DNA from 3 places in the Streptomyces antibioticus genome. Region 2 is predicted to be linked to each of the others. Evidence: predicted binding sites of a transcription regulator. Region 2 holds the regulator's gene; each other region holds the start of a gene.
What was found. Region 2 encodes HrcA, which represses chaperone genes, less so after heat shock. Its sites were predicted from a motif close to TTNGCACTCNGNNNNNCNGAGTGCNAA; they were not measured.

Region 1 (3,245 bases), 1.0 Mb from region 2:
TGGACCCGGCGAAGACCACGGTCGTCCTGAACACGGGCGACGGCCTCAAGACCCTCGACGCGGTGGCCGGCACCGGCCTCACCGCCACCATCCGTCCGAACCTCGACTCCTTCCGAGAGGCTGGCCTCGCATGAGCGTGACCGTTCGCATCCCCACCATCCTGCGCACCTACACCGGTGGGCAGGCCGAGGTGTCCGCCGACGGGGCGACCCTCGGGGAGGTCATCTCCGACCTGGAGAAGAACCACACCGGGATCGCCGCCCGCGTCCTGGACGACCAGGGCAAGCTGCGCCGGTTCGTCAACGTGTACGTCAACGACGACGACGTCCGCTTCGAGCAGGGCCTGGAGACGGCGACCCCGGACGGTGCCGGCGTCTCGATCATCCCGGCCGTCGCCGGCGGCTGACCGGTGGTTGACCGGCGTTCAGTACCCGCCGGTAGTAACCGTCGGTAACAGCGATTACCGAGCGTTCATCGAATTGCCCCCTCCGTAAGAGAAGCGGAGGGGGCAATTCTGTGTGATTGAGCGCGGTACAGTTGGGGAACCGGGTCGCGAAACCCTGATCCGGAGTCTTTCTTCGCTGCCGCGCGTCCGACAAGAAGTAGCCAAAGTGCGTGCCTCTTGCGTGGCATTTGCGGCATTTGCCGGGCCCGACTTGCCCTGAATTCTGGCGAATTCTCGCCACATTCCGGATCGGGTGCGTCCGGAATTCTCGTCCGACTGACCTGTTGCAGACGGCAGTTGGACAGATACATTCAGCCGCGGTCGACGCGTTCCGGCGCACGCCCCCAACCAACTGGGGGGTGAGGTCTGACCCGGATCCGCGAAGTGTGGATCTGTGCAAGGGCCAGTAATAGGGGAGTTAGGCATGGCTCAGGGCACCGTCAAGTGGTTCAACGCGGAGAAGGGGTACGGCTTCATCGCGGTCGACGGTGGTGCGGATGTTTTCGTCCACTACAGCGCGATCCAGATGGACGGATACCGCACCCTGGAAGAGGGTCAGCGGGTCGATTTCGAGATCTCGCAGGGCCAGAAGGGGCCGCAGGCGGACATGGTCCGACTGGCGACCGGCTGAAGCACGCGCCGACTGACAGCGTCGTTCTTCTGTTTCATCTTCTGTTTCATCTTCGAAGGGCTCGCGCCTCCAGGGGTGCGGGCCCTTCGGCATGCCCGCGGACCCTCCGCCCTCCGGCGACGGGCCGGGCCCGTCCGTGAGAGGCGCTTGCACTCGACCATGCCGAGTGCTAATCATTGGCGTTAGCACTCTGAAGGTGAGAGTGACAACGAAGGACCGGGTCGGTGAGGCCCGCAGGCCAAGTGGGGCAAGGAACCACGGGTCGGCGAGCCGTCCGTCGCGGGCGCGGGCGCGGTCCGAAGAATCACCCCCAGTCCTGGAGGGACCACTTCACATGGCCAAGATCATCGCGTTCGACGAGGAGGCGCGGCGCGGCCTCGAGCGCGGCATGAACCAGCTCGCGGACGCCGTGAAGGTGACGCTCGGCCCCAAGGGCCGCAACGTCGTCCTCGAGAAGAAGTGGGGCGCCCCCACGATCACCAACGATGGTGTGTCCATCGCCAAGGAGATCGAGCTCGAGGACCCGTACGAGAAGATCGGCGCCGAGCTGGTCAAGGAAGTCGCCAAGAAGACGGACGACGTCGCCGGTGACGGTACGACCACCGCGACCGTCCTGGCCCAGGCCCTGGTGCGCGAGGGTCTGCGCAACGTGGCCGCCGGCGCCAACCCGATGGCCCTCAAGCGCGGTATCGAGAAGGCCGTCGAGGCCGTCTCCGGTGCCCTCCTCGAGCAGGCGAAGGATGTCGAGACCAAGGAGCAGATCGCTTCGACGGCCTCCATCTCCGCCGCCGACACCCAGATCGGCGAGCTGATCGCCGAGGCCATGGACAAGGTCGGCAAGGAAGGCGTCATCACCGTCGAGGAGTCCCAGACCTTCGGTCTGGAGCTGGAGCTCACCGAGGGTATGCGCTTCGACAAGGGCTACATCTCGGCGTACTTCGCCACCGACATGGAGCGTATGGAGGCCGTCCTCGACGACCCGTACATCCTGATCGCGAACTCCAAGATCGCCAACGTCAAGGACCTGCTCCCGCTCCTGGAGAAGGTCATGCAGTCGGGCAAGCCGCTGCTGATCATCGCCGAGGACGTCGAGGGCGAGGCCCTGTCGACCCTGGTCGTCAACAAGATCCGCGGCACCTTCAAGTCCGTCGCGGTCAAGGCCCCGGGCTTCGGCGACCGCCGCAAGGCGATGCTGAACGACATCGCCATCCTCACCGGCGGCGAGGTCATCTCCGAGGAGGTCGGTCTCAAGCTCGAGAACACGACCGTCGACCTGCTGGGCAAGGCCCGCAAGGTCGTCATCACCAAGGACGAGACCACCATCGTCGACGGCGCCGGCTCCTCGGAGCAGGTCGCGGGCCGCGTGAACCAGATCCGCGCCGAGATCGAGAACAGCGACTCGGACTACGACCGCGAGAAGCTCCAGGAGCGCCTGGCGAAGCTCGCGGGCGGCGTGGCCGTCATCAAGGCCGGTGCCGCCACCGAGGTGGAGCTCAAGGAGCGCAAGCACCGCATCGAGGACGCCGTCCGCAACGCGAAGGCCGCCGTCGAGGAGGGCATCGTCGCCGGTGGTGGCGTGGCGCTCATCCAGGCGTCCTCCGTCTTCGAGAAGCTGGACCTCGAGGGTGACGAGGCGACCGGCGCCAACGCCGTGCGCATCGCGCTGGAGGCCCCGCTCAAGCAGATCGCCGTCAACGCCGGCCTCGAGGGCGGTGTCGTGGTGGAGAAGGTGCGCAACCTGACCCCGGGCCACGGTCTGAACGCCGCGACCGGCGAGTACGTCGACCTGGTCAAGGAAGGCATCATCGACCCGGCCAAGGTGACGCGCTCCGCGCTCCAGAACGCCGCGTCGATCGCCGCGCTGTTCCTCACCACCGAGGCCGTCATCGCCGACAAGCCGGAGAAGGCCGCGGCCCCGGCCGGCGGCGGCATGCCGGGCGGTGACATGGACTTCTGATCGACCGGTTCCGGTTGATCGACGTCTGACCGAGGGCGGTACCCCTGTGACACGGGGGTACCGCCCTCGGGCGTTCCCCCTGGCGGGGCGGGTTCCGGCAGCCACCTCAGATCTTGATCAAAAACGTGGTGGCCGGGGCCCGCCGGTGGCTAGTTTCTGGGGGACCGCACCGGCACCGACCAGGCCGGGGCAGCACAACAGAACAACAGGGG
Region 2 (3,245 bases):
GCGGTCCTCCAGGGTCACCGTGCCCGCCTCGCAGCGGATCACCGCGCCGCAGAAACCGGTCCCGGGCTCCTCCACCACCAGGCCGGGCTCCGCCGGGACCTCGGGGACGGGCTTGGGCTTCTTCCAGGGAGGGGTCAGATCGGCGGAGTACTGGCGCATTCGGATGACGATAGGAGAAGCGCCGGCCCGATCGGTCCCGGATCAGCGCGACACGCCGAAACGCGCCGCCAGCGCCTCGCGCTGCGCCCGCACGAACGCCGCGTCCACCACCGCCCCGTGACCGGGCACGTACAGCGCGTCCTCGCCGCCGAGGTCGAGCAGCCGGTCCAGCGCGGCCGGCCAGTGCGAGGGCGCCGCGTCCGGCCCCGCCTGCGGTTCACCGGACTCCTCGACCAGGTCGCCGCAGAACACCACCTCGGGCGTACCGGACGCGCCGGGGACCAGGACCACCAGGTCGTGGGCGGTGTGGGCGGGGCCGACGTTCGCCAGCAGCACCTGCCGGGCGCCGCCCAGATCGAGGGTCCGCTCACCGCAGACGGCGTGATGGGGCCGCACCAGGACGTCCGCGGCCTCCGTCGCCGCGGCCTCGTCGAGCCCGTGACGCACCGCGTCCGCCCGCAGCTCCTCCGCCCGTACCGTCTCCAGACCCACCGCCCCGAAGATCTCCGCGCCCGCGAACGCCGCGGCGCCGAACACATGGTCGAAGTGCGGGTGGGTGAGCGCGAGATGGGTCACACGCCCGCCGGCCAGCTCCTCCGCCTCGGCCCGCAGCCGCGCCCCCTCCGCCACACTCGCCCCGGCGTCCACGAGCAGGGCCGAGCCCGCCCCGACGACCAGCCCCGCCGTGCAGTCCCAGCCCGGCAGCCGGCACCGCCCGACCCCCGCAGCGACCCGCTCCCACCCCAGCTCTTCCCAAGTCACCGTCATACCGCGACGCTAACGGTATGGCCGCCGGCCGCCGTCGACCTTGCCCCGGGTGTACCCCACCGCCGTACACTGGCGGGGGAACGCTGGCACTCGAACGGGAAGAGTGCCAGGCGAGGAGCCCGGGGGACCGGTGCACGACGTCTGGAGGTGGGCGCGATGCTGAGCGAGCGAAGGCTTCAGGTGCTGCGCGCCATCGTCCAGGACTACGTGGGCACCGAGGAACCCGTGGGCTCCAAGGCGCTCACCGAGCGCCACAACCTCGGCGTCTCCCCGGCCACCGTCCGCAACGACATGGCGGCCCTGGAGGAGGAGGGGTACATCGCCCAGCCGCACACCAGCGCGGGGCGCATCCCCACCGACAAGGGCTACCGGCTGTTCGTCGACAAACTGGCCGGCGTCAAACCGATGACCGCGCCCGAGCGGCGCGCCATCCAGAGCTTCCTCGACGGCGCCGTCGACCTCGACGACGTCGTGGCGCGCACGGTACGGCTGCTCGCCCAGCTCACCCGGCAGGTCGCCGTCGTGCAGTACCCCTCGCTGACCCGCTCCACCGTCCGCCACGTCGAGCTGCTGTCGCTCGCGCCCGCCCGGCTGATGCTGGTGCTGATCACGGACACCGGCCGGGTCGAGCAGCGGATGGTGGACTGCCCGGCGCCCTTCGGGGAGGCGTCGCTCGCGGATCTGCGGGCGCGGCTGAACAGCCGGGTCGCGGGCCGCCGGTTCACCGATGTGCCGCGGCTGGTCGAGGACCTGCCGGAGGCCTTCGAGGCCGACGACCGCGGCACCGTCTCGACCGTGCTCTCCACCCTGCTGGAGACGCTCGTCGAGGAGAACGAGGAGCGGCTGATGATCGGCGGCACCGCCAATCTCACCCGCTTCGGACATGACTTCCCTCTCACCATCCGGCCCGTCCTGGAAGCCCTTGAGGAGCATGTCGTTCTCCTCAAACTCCTGGGCGAGGCGGGAGATTCGGGCATGACCGTACGCATCGGTCACGAGAACGCCTACGAGGGACTCAACTCCACTTCGGTGGTCTCGGTCGGCTACGGTTCGGGCATTGAGGCAGTCGCCAAACTCGGCGTGGTCGGACCGACCCGCATGGATTACCCGGGAACGATGGGAGCGGTACGAGCGGTGGCACGGTACGTCGGACAGATCCTGGCGGAGTCCTGAGTGGCCACGGACTACTACGCCGTTCTCGGCGTGCGCCGTGACGCGTCGCAGGATGAGATCAAGAAGGCATTCCGCCGGCTCGCCCGCGAGCTGCACCCGGACGTCAACCCGGATCCGAAGACCCAGGAGCGGTTCAAGGAGATCAACGCCGCCTACGAGGTGCTCTCGGACCCGCAGAAGAAGCAGGTCTACGACCTCGGCGGCGACCCCCTCTCGCAGGCGGGCGGCGGCGGTGCGGGCGGCTTCGGCGCGGGTGGCTTCGGCAACTTCTCGGACATCATGGACGCCTTCTTCGGAACGGCCTCCCAGCGCGGCCCGCGGTCACGGACCCGGCGCGGCCAGGACGCGATGATCCGGCTGGAGGTGGACCTCGAGGAGGCCGCCTTCGGCACCACCAAGGACATCCAGGTCGACACCGCGATCGTCTGCGCCACGTGCAGCGGCGAGGGCGCGGCCCCCGGCACCACGGCGCAGACCTGCGACATGTGCCGCGGCCGCGGCGAGGTGTCCCAGGTGACCCGGTCCTTCCTGGGCCAGGTCATGACCTCCCGGCCCTGCCCCCAGTGCCAGGGCTTCGGCACCGTCGTCCCCACCCCGTGCCCGGAGTGCGCGGGCGACGGCCGGGTCCGCTCCCGCCGCACGCTCACGGTGAAGATCCCGGCCGGTGTCGACAACGGCACCCGGATCCAGCTCGCGGGCGAGGGCGAGGTCGGCCCCGGCGGCGGCCCCGCCGGCGACCTGTACGTGGAGATCCACGAACTGCCGCACGCGATGTTCCAGCGCCGCGGCGACGACCTGCACTGCACGGTCACCCTCCCGATGACGGCGGCGGCCCTCGGCACCAAGGTGCCGCTGGAGACGCTCGACGGTCTGGAGGAGGTCGACATCCGGCCCGGCACCCAGTCCGGCCAGTCGATCCCGCTGCACGGCCGGGGCGTCACGCATCTGCGCGGCGGCGGCCGCGGCGATCTCATCGTCCACGTCGAGGTGCAGACGCCGACCAAGCTCGACCCCGAGCAGGAGCGCCTGCTGCGGGAGCTGGCCAAGCTGCGCGGCGAGGAACGGCCCCTGGGCCAGTTCCAGCCCGGGCAGCAGGGTCTGTTCTCCCGGCTGAAGGACGCCTTCAACGGCCGCTGACGCAACGG
Region 3 (3,245 bases), 2.2 Mb from region 2:
GATGAGGATGTAGGGGTCCTCCAGGACGGCCTCCATGCGCTCCTGGTCCGTCACGAAGTACGGCGACAGGTAGCCCTTGTCGAAGGCCATGCCCTCGGTGAAGTCCAGCTCCAGACCGAAGGTGTTGGACTCCTCGACGGTGATGACACCGTCCTTGCCGACCTTGTCCATGGCCTCGGCGATCAGCTCGCCGACCTGCTGGTCCTGCGCGGACAGCGCGGCGACGGCGGCGATGTCGGCCTTGTCGTCGATCGGGCGGGCCGAGGCGAGCAGCTCGTCGGAGACGGCCTTGACCGCGGCGTCGATGCCCTTCTTCAGGGCGGCCGGGGAGGCACCGGCGGCGACGTTCTTCAGGCCCTCGCGCACCAGCGCCTGGGCGAGCACGGTGGCGGTGGTCGTACCGTCACCCGCGATGTCGTTGGTCTTGGTCGCCACCTCCTTCACGAGCTGCGCGCCGAGGTTCTCGTACGGGTCCTCGATCTCGACCTCACGGGCGATCGTGACACCGTCGTTGGTGATGGTGGGGGCACCGAACTTCTTGTCGATGACGACGTTGCGGCCCTTGGGGCCGATCGTCACCTTGACCGTGTCGGCCAGCTTGTTGACGCCGCGCTCGAGGGCGCGACGGGCGTCCTCGTCGAACTTCAGGATCTTCGCCATGACAGCGGGAGCCCTCTCGGATGTCTGTGGATGGAAAATGCACTGCGCCCCGGGCGCCCGGCTTCTTATGTGGTCGCGGGGGCCAGGGGCGCAGTGTCGAGCAATGTGTGCCTGAGGTGGACTACTTCTCGATGATCGCGAGGACGTCGCGAGCCGAGAGGACGAGGTACTCCTCGCCGTTGTACTTCACCTCGGTGCCGCCGTACTTGCTGTACAGGACGACGTCGCCGACCTTGACGTCGAGCGGCAGACGCTCGCCGTTCTCGAAGCGACCCGGGCCCACCGCGAGGACGGCGCCCTCCTGGGGCTTCTCCTTCGCGGTGTCCGGGATGACCAGGCCAGAGGCGGTGGTCTGCTCGGCGTCGAGCGGCTGGACCACGATGCGGTCCTCGAGCGGCTTGATGGCAACCTTGGAGCTGGTGGTCGTCACGATCCGACCTCCCCCTTCGGAGATCTCACGGGGTTAACTGTCTGAGGTGGCGACCAGGTGGATCCGTCGTCGCGGGTGCCGGACCTGCCCGTCGCGTTGTTGGCACTCTCCAGTGGGGAGTGCCAGAGCCGAGACTATGACTGCGATTAGCACTCGGTCAAGCGGAGTGCCAATGACGGCGGGGCGCGGGCGGGAAATCGGGCATCGTGGGGGCGGCGTGGAGCGCCGCCCCGGGTCTTCGTTCGCGTGCCTTCCCGGGCGACGGCCGTGCGCCGGGGCCGCCCCGAGGCGGGTGCTCGCGTCGGGGCGGCAGACGGGCCCGACGGGGCAATCGTGCGGCTGGGCGCCCTGGTCTCGTGCGGCTGGGCGCCCTGGTGGGGGCGGCTCCCGGCCCATCGGCCACCTGCCCCCCCGGCCGGCCGGGGGGCATAGGCGCGACCGGCACCGGCCCTACAGGTAGTCCTCCAGCCGACCCACCGTCAGGCCCTCTTCCTGGATGTGGCGGAGCAGGCGTGTCGTGCGTTCGCGCAGGGTCGGGCCGAGCAGCTCGTCCGGGTCCACGGCGACGATGTCGCCGGGGCGCAGCCGGTGGGGGCCGTGCGTGTAGGTGAGGTCGGTGGGGCCCATCGAGGCACGCCACAGGACGAGCGCGGTGATGCCGCAGTCGGCGGCGGCGCGCAGGGTGGTGGTGTCGTACCGGCCGTAGGGCGGGCGGAAGAGGCGGGGGCGCAGGCCGAAGCGGGCGTGCAGTTTCTGCTGCTGGCCGCAGATCTCGGCGCGCTGTCCGGCGTACGGCAGACCGCGCAGGGCCGCGTGGTCGAGGGTGTGGTTCTGGAGGCTCGCGCCGACCGAGCGCAGCCGGGCGAAGTGGCCGTAGCCGGGGCCGACCACGCTGTCCGTGAGGAACATGCTGACCGGGAGCCGCAGTTCGCGGACCATGTCGACGAAGCGGGGGTCGCGTTCGGCGCCGTCGTCGTAGGTGAGGAAGACGACCGGGTCGCGGGTGGTGATGTGGTCGACGACCGGCGGCAGGGCGGCGGCCCGGCCGGCGGACGTGCCGTCCGGGCCGGGGCTGCCGGACAGGGGTGCGGCGGGCGCGGGCGGCGAGGCGAGCGGGGCGGCGAGGCCCCAGCGGCGGTAGGGCTGCCGGTCCTCGCCACGGCCGCCTCCCTGGCCGTCGGTCGCGCCGTCGGTTGCGGCTTCGTGCGGGACGACCCGTTCCGCCGCCTTCTTGCCGAGCCGTTCGATCGGGTCGACCGACTGGGCGCAGCCGAGCGGTGCCGCCACCGTCAGCGCCAGCAGGAAGGCCGTCGCGGCCCGCCGCCGCGTCCTCACAGGTAGTCCTCCAGGCGTGCCACCGCGTACCCCTTCTCCGTGACCTTGTTCAGGAACCGGCGGATCATGTCGGGCATGGTGCCCTTCCAGTGGCCCTTGCCGCGGAAGTGGCTCAGCACGATGTCGCCGGGGTGGAGGTCGCGGTCCCACTCGCGGTACTCCCAGCGGTCGACGAAGACCTCCTCGGCCCAGAGTGGCGCGTACGTCACCCCGCAGGACTTCGCCGCGATCAGCGTGTCGCGGTTGTAGTTGCCGAACGGCGGCCGGAAGAGGGCGGGGCGCTTGCCGTACTTCTCGCGGAGCACCTCCTGCATGCCGCAGATCTCGTGCCGCTGCTTCCGGTAGGAGAGGCCGGGCAGGTAGGGGTGGTTCAGGGTGTGGTTGTTCAGGGTCACGCCCCGCTTCTGCATCTCGCGGAAGTAGGCGTAGTCGTCGTCGATGACGTAGTCGCTGAGGAACGCCGTGTACGGGACCTTGAGTTCGCTCATCATCCGCAGGAACGCGGGGTCCTTCTCGGCGCCGTCGTCGATGGTGAGGAAGACGACCTTCTGCCGGGTGGGGATCCGGGTGAAGACCGGCGGCAGGCCGAGTTCCTCGTGGTCGTCGACCTCGAAGCCGTCGCGGGTGGTGATCCGGGGCTTCTGCGCGGGCGGGGCCGGTGCGGTGAGCGGGACCTTCTTCAGGCCCCATCGCCAGGCGGCCGCGATCCGGGCGGTGCGCTCGGCCCGGAGCCGGGACGCCTGCTCACGGCGGGCGTCGGCGGCGTCGGCCGCGTCGGCGGGTCCGGCGGGAGGCGCCGCGGCGCCGGACTCCGGCCCCG

Region 1: a site for HrcA is predicted at 1,223-1,249, ahead of groL (chaperonin GroEL). Genes of this name have one in related genera too.
Region 3: a site for HrcA is predicted at 1,237-1,263, ahead of groES (co-chaperone GroES). Genes of this name have one in related genera too.

What each region holds. Positions count from the first base shown of each region.
Region 1 covers NZ_CM007717.1:4,026,218-4,029,462, reverse strand. Annotated here, with positions in the region: gene thrC (threonine synthase) at 1-134, shown strand, start outside; gene AFM16_RS18055 (ubiquitin-like small modifier protein 1) at 131-406, shown strand; gene AFM16_RS18050 (cold-shock protein) at 870-1,076, shown strand; gene groL (chaperonin GroEL) at 1,411-3,033, shown strand.
Region 2 covers NZ_CM007717.1:3,029,305-3,032,549, reverse strand. Annotated here, with positions in the region: gene AFM16_RS13490 (DUF3097 domain-containing protein) at 1-159, opposite strand, end outside; gene AFM16_RS13485 (MBL fold metallo-hydrolase) at 202-927, opposite strand; gene hrcA (heat-inducible transcriptional repressor HrcA) at 1,084-2,100, shown strand; gene dnaJ (molecular chaperone DnaJ) at 2,101-3,237, shown strand.
Region 3 covers NZ_CM007717.1:5,197,560-5,200,804, reverse strand. Annotated here, with positions in the region: gene groL (chaperonin GroEL) at 1-660, opposite strand, end outside; gene groES (co-chaperone GroES) at 782-1,090, opposite strand; gene AFM16_RS23745 (polysaccharide deacetylase family protein) at 1,541-2,425, opposite strand; gene AFM16_RS23740 (polysaccharide deacetylase family protein) at 2,422-3,245, opposite strand, start outside.